DNA from 3 places in the Dyella sp. 01L423 genome. Region 1 is predicted to be linked to each of the others. Evidence: predicted binding sites of a transcription regulator. Region 1 holds the regulator's gene; each other region holds the start of a gene.
What was found. Region 1 encodes HrcA, which represses chaperone genes, less so after heat shock. Its sites were predicted from a motif close to TTNGCACTCNNNNNNNNNGAGTGCNAA; they were not measured.
Positions count from the first base shown of each region.

Region 2: rpoH (RNA polymerase sigma factor RpoH) is a predicted target of HrcA. The motif match lies at 1,797-1,823, and genes of this name have one in related genera.
Region 3: groES (co-chaperone GroES) is a predicted target of HrcA. The motif match lies at 1,545-1,571, and genes of this name have one in related genera.

Region 1 is NZ_JBFTSI010000002.1:303,351-306,624, forward strand. Features, by position in the region: gene recN (DNA repair protein RecN) at 1-974, opposite strand, end outside; gene hrcA (heat-inducible transcriptional repressor HrcA) at 1,168-2,220, shown strand; gene grpE (nucleotide exchange factor GrpE) at 2,306-2,833, shown strand; gene dnaK (molecular chaperone DnaK) at 2,993-3,274, shown strand, end outside.
Region 2 is NZ_JBFTSI010000001.1:50,956-54,229, reverse strand. Features, by position in the region: gene AC1DMY_RS00265 (sensor histidine kinase) at 1-104, opposite strand, end outside; gene AC1DMY_RS00260 (response regulator transcription factor) at 101-799, opposite strand; gene rpoH (RNA polymerase sigma factor RpoH) at 911-1,768, opposite strand; gene ung (uracil-DNA glycosylase) at 1,954-2,655, opposite strand; gene AC1DMY_RS00245 (response regulator) at 2,652-3,274, opposite strand, start outside.
Region 3 is NZ_JBFTSI010000008.1:153,259-156,532, forward strand. Features, by position in the region: gene AC1DMY_RS18980 (HAD family hydrolase) at 1-268, opposite strand, end outside; gene cutA (divalent-cation tolerance protein CutA) at 400-717, opposite strand; gene AC1DMY_RS18990 (class II aldolase/adducin family protein) at 717-1,364, opposite strand; gene groES (co-chaperone GroES) at 1,645-1,938, shown strand; gene groL (chaperonin GroEL) at 1,993-3,274, shown strand, end outside.

The DNA of each region.
Region 1 (3,274 bases):
GCCTTGTCGTGCAACTCGGCCACCGTCACGCGATGGCGGCGCGATAGTTCGTGCAGACGCGTGAGGTGGGTGTCCACTTCCGCATAGCGGTTGGGATCGAGATCGACGTCGAGCGCATAACGTCCCAGGCCATCGGCGGCTTCGCTGAGCTGGATGGAGGCGTTGTCCAACAGCTCCAGCAACGGGGCGAGGCGATCGTCGAGCGCGGCGAGCTTGCTCATTTCCAGCTGGGCACGGCCCAACGCGCGGCGTAATGCGAATTCGCTCTCGCCATCGAGCAGTTCAACGACGCCGCCCGCGCCTTCAGCCAGGCGGCCGGCATTGGCCAGACGCTTGTGGCTGGCCTCCAGCTCGGCCAGGTCGTCGGCGGGCAGCGCCCATTTTTCCAATTCACCCAGTTCGTGGCTGAGCAATTCGATGCGCTGCTCGCGGTCGTCGCCGCCGCTGAGCTTGCGGATGCGATTGCCCAGCTCGCGCCATTGCTGCGCCAGCTCACGCACCTGCGTCACCAGGGCTTCGTTGCCGGCGTAAGCGTCGAGCAGCTCCATCTGATGGGCGCGCGAGAGCAAGGCCTGGTGCTCGTGCTGGCCGTGGATTTCGACCAGCAGGGTGGCCAGTTCGCCGAGCTGGCTGGCATTGGCCGGGCGGCCGTTGATCCAGGCGCGCGAGCTGCCCTCGGCACGGATCACGCGGCGCAGCTGGCAGCTGTCCTCTTCGTCCAGTTCCTCGCGGCTCAGCCAGGCGCGGGCCTCGGGCAGGTTCGTGAGATCGAACTCGGCGGTCAGCTCGGCGCGGTCGCTGCCGGCACGCACCATGCCGCTGTCGGCGCGGGCGCCGGCCAGCAGCATCAGCGCATCCACCAGCAGGGATTTGCCGGCGCCCGTCTCGCCGCTGACCACGGTAAGACCAGGGCCGAAGGCAATCTCGGCTTCTTCGACGACGGCAAAATGACGAACGTAGAGCGAGGTGAGCATGGGTGGCGGCTTGGTGAAGTCGGGGGATTGTAAGGGGATGGGGCCGGGGAGCGGGTAGTGGGGGTGCGCACTTCGACGTCCGGTCCATCACCGGCATCCGTTTTTGCACCCCTGCGACCGATCCCCCATCCACGTTTCTTGCAAACTTTCCCGCCAGACCTTATTTCTTGTGTGTCTCAAGAAGCGATACAGCATGCCAGCCGCCCCTCTCGATGCCCGCGCACGACGCCTCTTGCGCACATTGATCGCCCAGTACCTCGCTGACGGCGAGCCTGTCGGCTCGCGCACGCTTTCGCGTTCGTCCGGCCTGGACGTCAGCCCGGCCACCATCCGCAACATCATGGCCGACCTGGAAGAGGCGGGATTGGTCGCTTCGCCGCATACCTCGGCCGGCCGCGTGCCCACGCCGCGTGGCCTGCGCCTGTTCGTGGACAGCCTGATCGAACTGCAGCCGCTGCCGCAGGACGAGATGGCCCGCCTGCGCAGCGAACTGCCACCGGGCCTGACCACCACCCGCGACCTGCTGGGCAATGTGTCCACCCTGCTCTCAGCCATGACGCAGTTCGCCGGTGTGGTCACCGTGCCGCGCCAGGCGGACTTCCCCCTGCGCCACATCGATTTTGTGGCGCTCCCGGACGCCCGCGTGCTGGTGATCCTGGTGTTCTCGGACAACCAGGTGCAGAACCGCATCGTCCAGCTGGCCAAGCCGCTGGACGCCCGCGAGCTTGAGCACGCCGCCAATTACCTCAACACCCAGTTCGCCGGCCTGCGCCTGGACGATATCCGCGCCCATCTGCTGCGCGAGTTGCGCGAGACCAGCGGCGAACTCAACCGCCTGATGTCCAGCGCGGTGGAACTGGCGGCTGCCTCGTTCGCGCCCCAGACCGAAAGCGACGACGTGCTGGTCAGCGGCCAGACCAACTTGATGGGTTATTCGGAACTAGCGAACTTAGAGCGCCTGCGCGAACTGTTCGAGGCGTTCCAGCAGAAAAACGAGCTGCTGCAGCTGATGGAAGTGTGTGCCAAGGCCCCCGGCGTGCGCCTGTTTATCGGCGAAGAATCGGGTTTTGCCGCACTCGATGGTTGCAGTGTGGTCACGGCCAGCTATGGTGCACAGGGCCGCGTGCTGGGCGCGGTGGGGGTCATCGGACCCACCCGCATGGCCTACGAACGGGTGATTCCCGTGGTACAAGCCACGGCCGGATTGCTTAGCGACGCCTTGAATCGCGTCGCTACGACCTTATAACCCGCTCGGGAGGCGGGGTTTTACCCGCAAGTGTTTGACGGTTGGTGCGCGATGCACCGGCCACGGATAAGGCTTGGAGTGATTCATGCAAAGCAACGACCCAACGGCGTCCAACGAGACGCCAGGCCAGCAGGGCGAGACGGGCAGCGCCGAACTGGAAGCGCTGAAGTCGCGTATCGCCGAACTGGAAACCAGCAACGTGGAGCTGCGCGACACCGTGCTGCGCGAAAAGGCGGAAATCGAAAACCAGCGTCGCCGTCTGCATCGCGACGTGGAGCAGGCCCGCCGCTTCGCCAACGAAAAGCTGCTCAACGAGCTGCTGCCGGTCTATGACGGCCTGGAGCGCGGCCTGCAGGTGGAAGGCGGTGATATCGCCAGCGTGCGCGAGGGCATTGCGCTCACGCTCAAGTCGCTGCTGAAGATCGCCGAGAACAATGGCCTGGTGCAGGTCGACCCGTTGGGTCAGCCGCTGGATCCGGAACGCCATCACGCGGTGAGCATGGTGGAGGCCCCGGGCGCGGCCGCCAACACGGTCGTCAACGTGCTGCAGAAAGGCTATGTGCTGAACGATCGACTGCTGCGCCCGGCATTGGTGGCGGTCGCCAAGGAGTGACGCCCGCGCCGGCGGTCGAGGACGCCTGAATGGCGTCCCCTGCCGGCAACGGTGCAAGGCATTGGGGGTCTTGTTGGCATTGAGATGCCGGACGGCAAACCCCATCTGACAAATCAGTTGCGGCCGAGGGGTCGCTTAAAGAATTCGGGAGTAAACAACATGGGTAAAATCATCGGTATCGACCTGGGCACGACCAACTCGTGCGTTGCCGTGATGGACGGCACCACCGCCAAGGTCATCGAGAACTCGGAAGGCGATCGCACCACGCCGTCCATCGTTGCCTTCACCAAGGACAACGAAGTCATGGTGGGCGCGCCGGCCAAGCGCCAGAGCGTGACCAACCCCAAGAACACCTTCTACGCGGTGAAGCGCCTGATCGGCCGCAAGTTCACCGACGCGGAAGTGCAGAAAGACCTGCACATCGTGCCCTACGGCATCGTG
Region 2 (3,274 bases), on a different contig from region 1:
TGGATTGCGCCGACCAGCACCGCGCCCCACACGACGAACAAAGCGCCGTAGATGAGGATCAACCTCGAGGTGGTCGAATGCCAGCTGTTCGGACGTGCTTTCATGACACCACCGGAGCAGTTTCATTGGCGGCGGCGAGCATATAGCCGGTGCCGCGCACAGTGTGGATCAACGCCGGTTGTCCGGCGCCGTCGATCTTGCGCCGCAAGCGCGCGATATGCACGTCGATCACATTGGTGCCGGGATCGAAATGGAAGCCCCACACCGTCTCGAAGATCATCGTGCGGGTCAGCACCTGCCCGGAATTGCGCATGAGGAACTCGAGCAGGCGATATTCGGTGGGCAGCAGGGTCAGCGGCTGGCCGGCGCGATACGCCACGTGGCTCACCAGATCCAGCTCCAGGTCGGCCACGCGCAGGCGCTGCACCGACTGCGGCTGGCGGCGGCGCAGCAGTACTTCCGCGCGCGCCGACATTTCATCCGGCGCGAAGGGCTTGGTGAGGTAGTCGTCGCCGCCGGCGCGCAGGCCGCGCACGCGCTCGTCGACGTCGCTCAACGCGCTGATCATCAGCACCGGCGCATCGCTGCCGGCGCGGCGCAATTCGGCCACCACGTCGATGCCGTCCATGCCGGGCAGCATGCGGTCCAGCGTGATCAGGTCGTAGCCGCCTTGAAGCGCATTCGCCAGGCCATCGCGGCCGTTGGCCACCCATTCCGCGAACATGCCGTGCGCACTCAACTCCGCGATGATTTCTCGCGCGGTAGTTTCGTCGTCTTCGATGACCAGCACTCGGGGCATGGGGGCACTACAAACTCAGATCCGGTGGTGGGAAAGCGAGTACAGCCGTGTGCTCGCAAAGCCAAACGGCCCCGCGAGGGGCCGTTGGTCATCTTACGCCTGCGGCCAGGATCAGGCAGCGAACAGGCCGCGCATCTTCTTCATGGCATTGGCCTCGACCTGGCGGATGCGTTCGGCAGACACGCCGTACTCGTCCGCAAGATCCTGCAGCGTGGCCTTGTCTTCGTTCAACCAGCGGCGCTGGATGATGTCGCGCGAGCGCTCGTCCAGGTTCTTCAACGCCGCCGACAAGGTGTCGAGCTGGTTGTCGGCCTGGTCGGCATCGGCCACGTTGTCGTACGGGTCGGCGCCATCGTCGATCAGGAACGCTTCCGGTGCCGGCTTGGCATCGTCCTCGGCATCCGCCGGGGCTTCGAAGCCAATGTCACGACCTGACAGACGCGATTCCATCTCGCGTACCGTCGCTTCGGGCACGCCCAGATCCTTGGCCACCGTGCGCACTTCTTCGGCGTTCATCCAGCCCAGGCGCTTCTTGCTCTTGCGCAGGTTGAAGAACAGCTTGCGCTGCGCCTTGGTCGTGGCGACCTTGACGATGCGCCAGTTGCGCAGGATGAACTCGTGCATTTCGGCACGGATCCAGTGCACGGCAAAGCTCACCAGGCGCACGCCCTGATCCGGGTCGAAGCGCTTGACGGCCTTCATCAGGCCGATATTGCCTTCCTGGATCAGGTCGGCGATCTGCAGACCATAGCCGCTGTAACCACGCGCCACGTGCACCACGAAACGCAGGTGCGACATCACCAGTTTGCGGGCGGACTCGAGGTCTTCCTGTTCGTTGTAACGGCGCGACAGCGCCTGTTCCTCGTCCTGGCTGAGTACCGGAATCCGATGGACCGCCGAGATATAGGCATCCAGGCTGCCGACGACACTCGGCACCGGCAGGTTGGCGGTCACCAAAGCTTGAGACATGGACGGAACCTCCTGTGAGGGAATCAGCTTAGCACTCGAGTAGTACGAGTGCTAAAGGCCCCGAAAGGTTCCGGGACCTTTGATGTACTCAATAGTACAGGAATTTGAGGCACCTGTCCAGCAGGCACCCCCGGGGAGGCTCCACTATGCGTATCGGGCGGTTCAGCAGCCGTGAAATGCCTGTTTCAGGCTAGTTCGGCCCGCATCGGCAAAGACCAGTCGATGGGCGGCTCGCCGCGGCTTTCCAGGTACTGGTTGGCCGCCGAGAAGTGCCCGCAGCCGATGAAACCGCGATGCGCCGATAAAGGAGATGGGTGCACCGAGCGCAAAATGCAATGACGGGTGCCGTCGATCAGCTGTCCCTTCTTCTGGGCATGCGAGCCCCACAGCATGAAGACCAGCCCTTCCCGCTCGCGGTTGAGCGCGTCGATCGCCGCGTCGGTAAAGCCTTCCCAGCCCTTGCCTTGGTGCGAGCCGGCGGTGGCCTGCTGCACGGTAAGCGTGGCATTGAGCAGCAGCACGCCGCGGTCGGCCCAGGGGGTGAGGCAGCCGTGGTCCGGCGCCCGCAGACCCAGGTCGCGCTGGATTTCCTTGAAGATGTTGAGCAGCGACGGCGGCGTGGCCACGCCCGGCCGCACCGAGAAGCACAGGCCATGCGCCTGGTTCGGACCGTGGTAGGGGTCCTGCCCCAGGATCACCACCCGCACGTTATCGAACGGGGTGTGGTCGAAGGCGGCGAAAATCTCCGGACCCGGCGGATAGATCACCTTGCCGGCCTGCTTTTCGGTGCGCAGGAAGTCGGACAGCGTGCGCATGTCCGGTCGCGCCAGATACTCGCCGATGCGGTCCTTCCAGGACGGCTCCAGCCTTACCGGGTGATCCGTCACGCCGCCTCGCCCCGCTCGCGCAGGTGCTGGGATACGCGCAGCTGGAACAACACCTTGGTCATCAGCAGTTTTTCCTCGATCGGCTTTTCGACCAGATCGTTGGCGCCGGCGCGCAGCAGCGCAGCCTGGTTGGCCGGATTCTCATCGCCGGTCATCACCAGCACGGGCAGCCTGCCCTTGCTGTAGAGGTACTCGCGGCGGATACGCTCGAGCAGGTCGCCGCCGGTGAGTTCGCCCTTGAGGCTGACGTCGGTGAGCACGATGTCCGCGCCGATCTTGTCCTGCGCCTTCGCCTTGTCGAGCAACACCAGGGCGTCTTCGACGCTGACCACGTGGTAGACGGTCAGGCCGTGTTTCTCGAGGATGCGGCGGGTCGCCAGCGCGACCACGCGGCTGTCTTCCACGTACAGCACCTCGCCTTCGGCCGAATCGACGGGCTTCACGTAGCCACGGATGAATTCAGCCAGCGCCTGGAAACCCAGCGACTTGTCGAAATAATCGGTGACGTGCTCGCCCAGCGTGCGGCTGTGCAGGCGGCCGTCGACGTCGCCTGAAACGACCACGATGGGCACATAAGCCTGGGCGGCGGATTCGCGCACGTGGCGGGCGAGTTCCAGCC
Region 3 (3,274 bases), on a different contig from region 1:
CGGTCTCGTGGGAACGGTAGCAATCGAGCATGCGCTGCACGAAGTCGGCGTGTACTTGCGCGACCGCCGCATCGTCCGCTGGCAGGTCGTGCGTGGCCAGCATGCTGCGGATCGCGGCCGGCTTGGTGTAGCCCATCAGCGCGCGCAGTTCGGGCAGCGGCGCATGGCAGCCGGCCTGGGCCAGCGCGTCGCCCAGCGCCAGCGCCACCAGGTCCGGATCGTAGACCGTGGTGCCGGCCATATCGAAAACCGCCAGTTCGAACGTCATATCGCCTCCCGTGATGGAGAGGCATGCTGGCGAGTGGCGATGGCGCGTCCATGACGCGGGCATCGACAGTGGGTGCGGACTGTCTAGTCAATGCGGCGCAGTGGGAATCCCGTCACGCATGGCGCGAGGTGTCAGCCCGGATCGCGCACCCAATCGAGGTAAGGCGCATGACCCTCGGTCACTGGCACCGCGATCAGCTCCGGCAATTCATAGGGGTGGAGGCTGAGCAGGCGCTCCTTGAGTGCAGGGAACTGCGCGGCCGTGGTCTTGATCAGCAGCAGTTCCTCGTGGTCGGTGACCACCTTGTCCTGCCAGCGATAGGTGGAGGCAATGGCGGGAATGCGGTTCACGCACGCCGCCAGCCGCTCGCCCACCAGGGCCTCGGCCAGCGTCTGCGCGCTGGCGGCATCGGGGCAGGTGCAATAGCAAAGCAGCACGGTATCGGACATCACGACCTCGACATCAGTCCGTAATTGGCGAATTTTTCCAGCACGGCGGCCACTTCGTCGTCGGTGAGCAGCACCGGCGTGCCCACCTGCAGGGCCAGCGCGTACTGCCGCGCCAGATTCTCCACTTCCACGGCCCGCCACATCGCCTGCGCCAGCGAGCTGCCCAGCGCGATCATGCCGTGGTTGGCCATCAGGCAGGCCAACCGGTCCTGCAGTGCCGCCACCACGGCATCGGACAGCGCCTGGGTGCCGTAGGTGTGGTAACCAGCGCAGCGGATCGAGTCGCCGCCGCCCACCGCGATCATGTAATGCGCGGGCGGAATGTCCTGGCGGCACATGGCCAGAGCGGTCGCATAGGGCGGGTGCACGTGGACGATAGCCTGGGCATCGGGCCGGGCCAGGTAGATGTCGCGGTGGAAGCGCCACTCACTGGAGGGCCGTTGCCCGGCCGGCCAGTGCCCGTCGCGATCCACCGCCACCACGCCTTCGGGCGTGATCTCCTCATACGGCGTGCCGCTGGGCGTAATCAGGAAACCCTCGCCGCAACGGGCACTTAGGTTGCCGGAGGTGCCCTGGCTGAGGCCGGACGCGGCCAGCTTGGCCCCTTGGGCCACCAGTTCCCGGCGTAGCGTCAGCTCATCACTCACAGGTGGGTCCTATTCGGCGCAGGCCGGCATGGTCGGCCGTCACGGCGACTCTGTCGATAGCACGGAAAGAGGATTTTTCGACCCGGCGCGCCTTGAAAGGCCCCCGCCGCCCCCCCATTGGAAGTGTCAGCCATCGGACGGGCGCCTCTTGCTTTGCAGGGGGCATTTGCGTCGTTAGAATTGGCACTCACCTCCGGGGAGTGCTAGCAAGCGCCTACCCAGGCGCCGCTCCGGGGTCCCGAATCTTGTTCAACCATCCAAACGAAGCTGGAGCCCAACCATGAGCAAACTGCGTCCGCTGCACGATCGCGTCATCGTCAAGCGCCTCGAAGAAGAGCGCGTCTCCGCTGGCGGTATCGTCATTCCCGACAGTGCCACCGAAAAGCCGACCCGCGGCAAGGTCATCGCTGCCGGCACCGGCCGCATCCTGGAAGACGGCAAGGTCCGCCCGATGTCCGTCAACGAAGGCGACACCGTGCTGTTCGGCAAGTACGCCGGCCAGGAAATCAAGATCGACGGCGAAGAGCTGGTCTTCCTCAAGGAAGACGACATCGTTGCGGTGATCGAAGGCTAATCGCCTCTCCCGCACCTCTTCCCACCTACTCAACGCATTTGAAGGAATTACGAAATGGCAGCTAAAGAAGTCCGCTTCGGCGAAGACGTCCGCGCACGCATGCTCAAGGGTGTGAACACCCTGGCCAACGCCGTGAAGGTCACCCTGGGTCCGAAGGGCCGCAACGTGGTGATCGAGAAGAGCTTCGGCGCACCGACCGTGACCAAGGACGGCGTCTCCGTCGCCAAGGAAATCGAACTGGCCGACAAGTACGAGAACATCGGCGCCCAGATCGTCAAGGAAGCCGCTTCCAAGACCTCCGACGTCGCCGGCGACGGCACCACCACCGCCACCGTGCTGGCCCAGGCGTTCATCCAGGAAGGCCTCAAGGCCGTCGCTGCCGGCATGAACCCGATGGATCTCAAGCGCGGTATCGACCAGGCCGTCAACGCCGCGGTTGCCGAGCTGAAGAAGCTCTCCAACCCGACCGCCGACGACAAGGCGATTGCCCAGGTCGGCACGATCTCGGCCAACTCCGACGCCAACATCGGCGACATCATCGCCACCGCGATGAAGAAGGTCGGCAAGGAAGGCGTGATCACGGTCGAGGAAGGCTCGGGTCTGGAGAACGAGCTCGACGTCGTCGAAGGCATGCAGTTCGATCGCGGCTACCTGTCGCCGTACTTCATCAACAACCAGCAGTCGCAGCAGGTTGAACTGGACGACCCGTTCATCCTCATCCACGACAAGAAGGTCTCCAACGTCCGTGAGCTGCTCCCGGTGCTGGAAGCCGTCGCCAAGGCCGGCAAGCCGCTGCTGATCGTGGCCGAGGAAGTGGAAGGCGAAGCGCTGGCCACCCTCGTGGTCAACACCATCCGTGGCATCGTCAAGGTTGCCGCCGTGAAGGCGCCGGGCTTCGGCGACCGTCGCAAGGCCATCCTGGAAGACATCGCCATCCTCACCAATGGCGTGGTGATCTCCGAGGAAGTGGGTCTGGCCCTCGAGAAGGCCACGATCACCGACCTGGGCCGCGCCAAGCGCGTCGTGATCACCAAGGAAAACACCACCATTATCGACGGCGCCGGCGAAGCCGAGCGCATCCAGTCGCGCATCGGCCAGATCAAGGCGCAGATCGAAGAGACCTCTTCGGACTACGACCGCGAGAAGCTGCAGGAGCGCGTGGCCAAGCTGGCTGGCGGCGTCGCCGTCATCAAGGTTGGCGCGGCTACCGAAGTCGAGATGAAGGAAAAGAAGGCCCGCGTCGAAGACGCCCTGCACGCCACGCGCGCAGCCGTTGAAGAAGGCGTGGTCCCGGGCGGCGGCGTCGCGCTGATCCGCTCGCTGAAGGCGCTGGAAG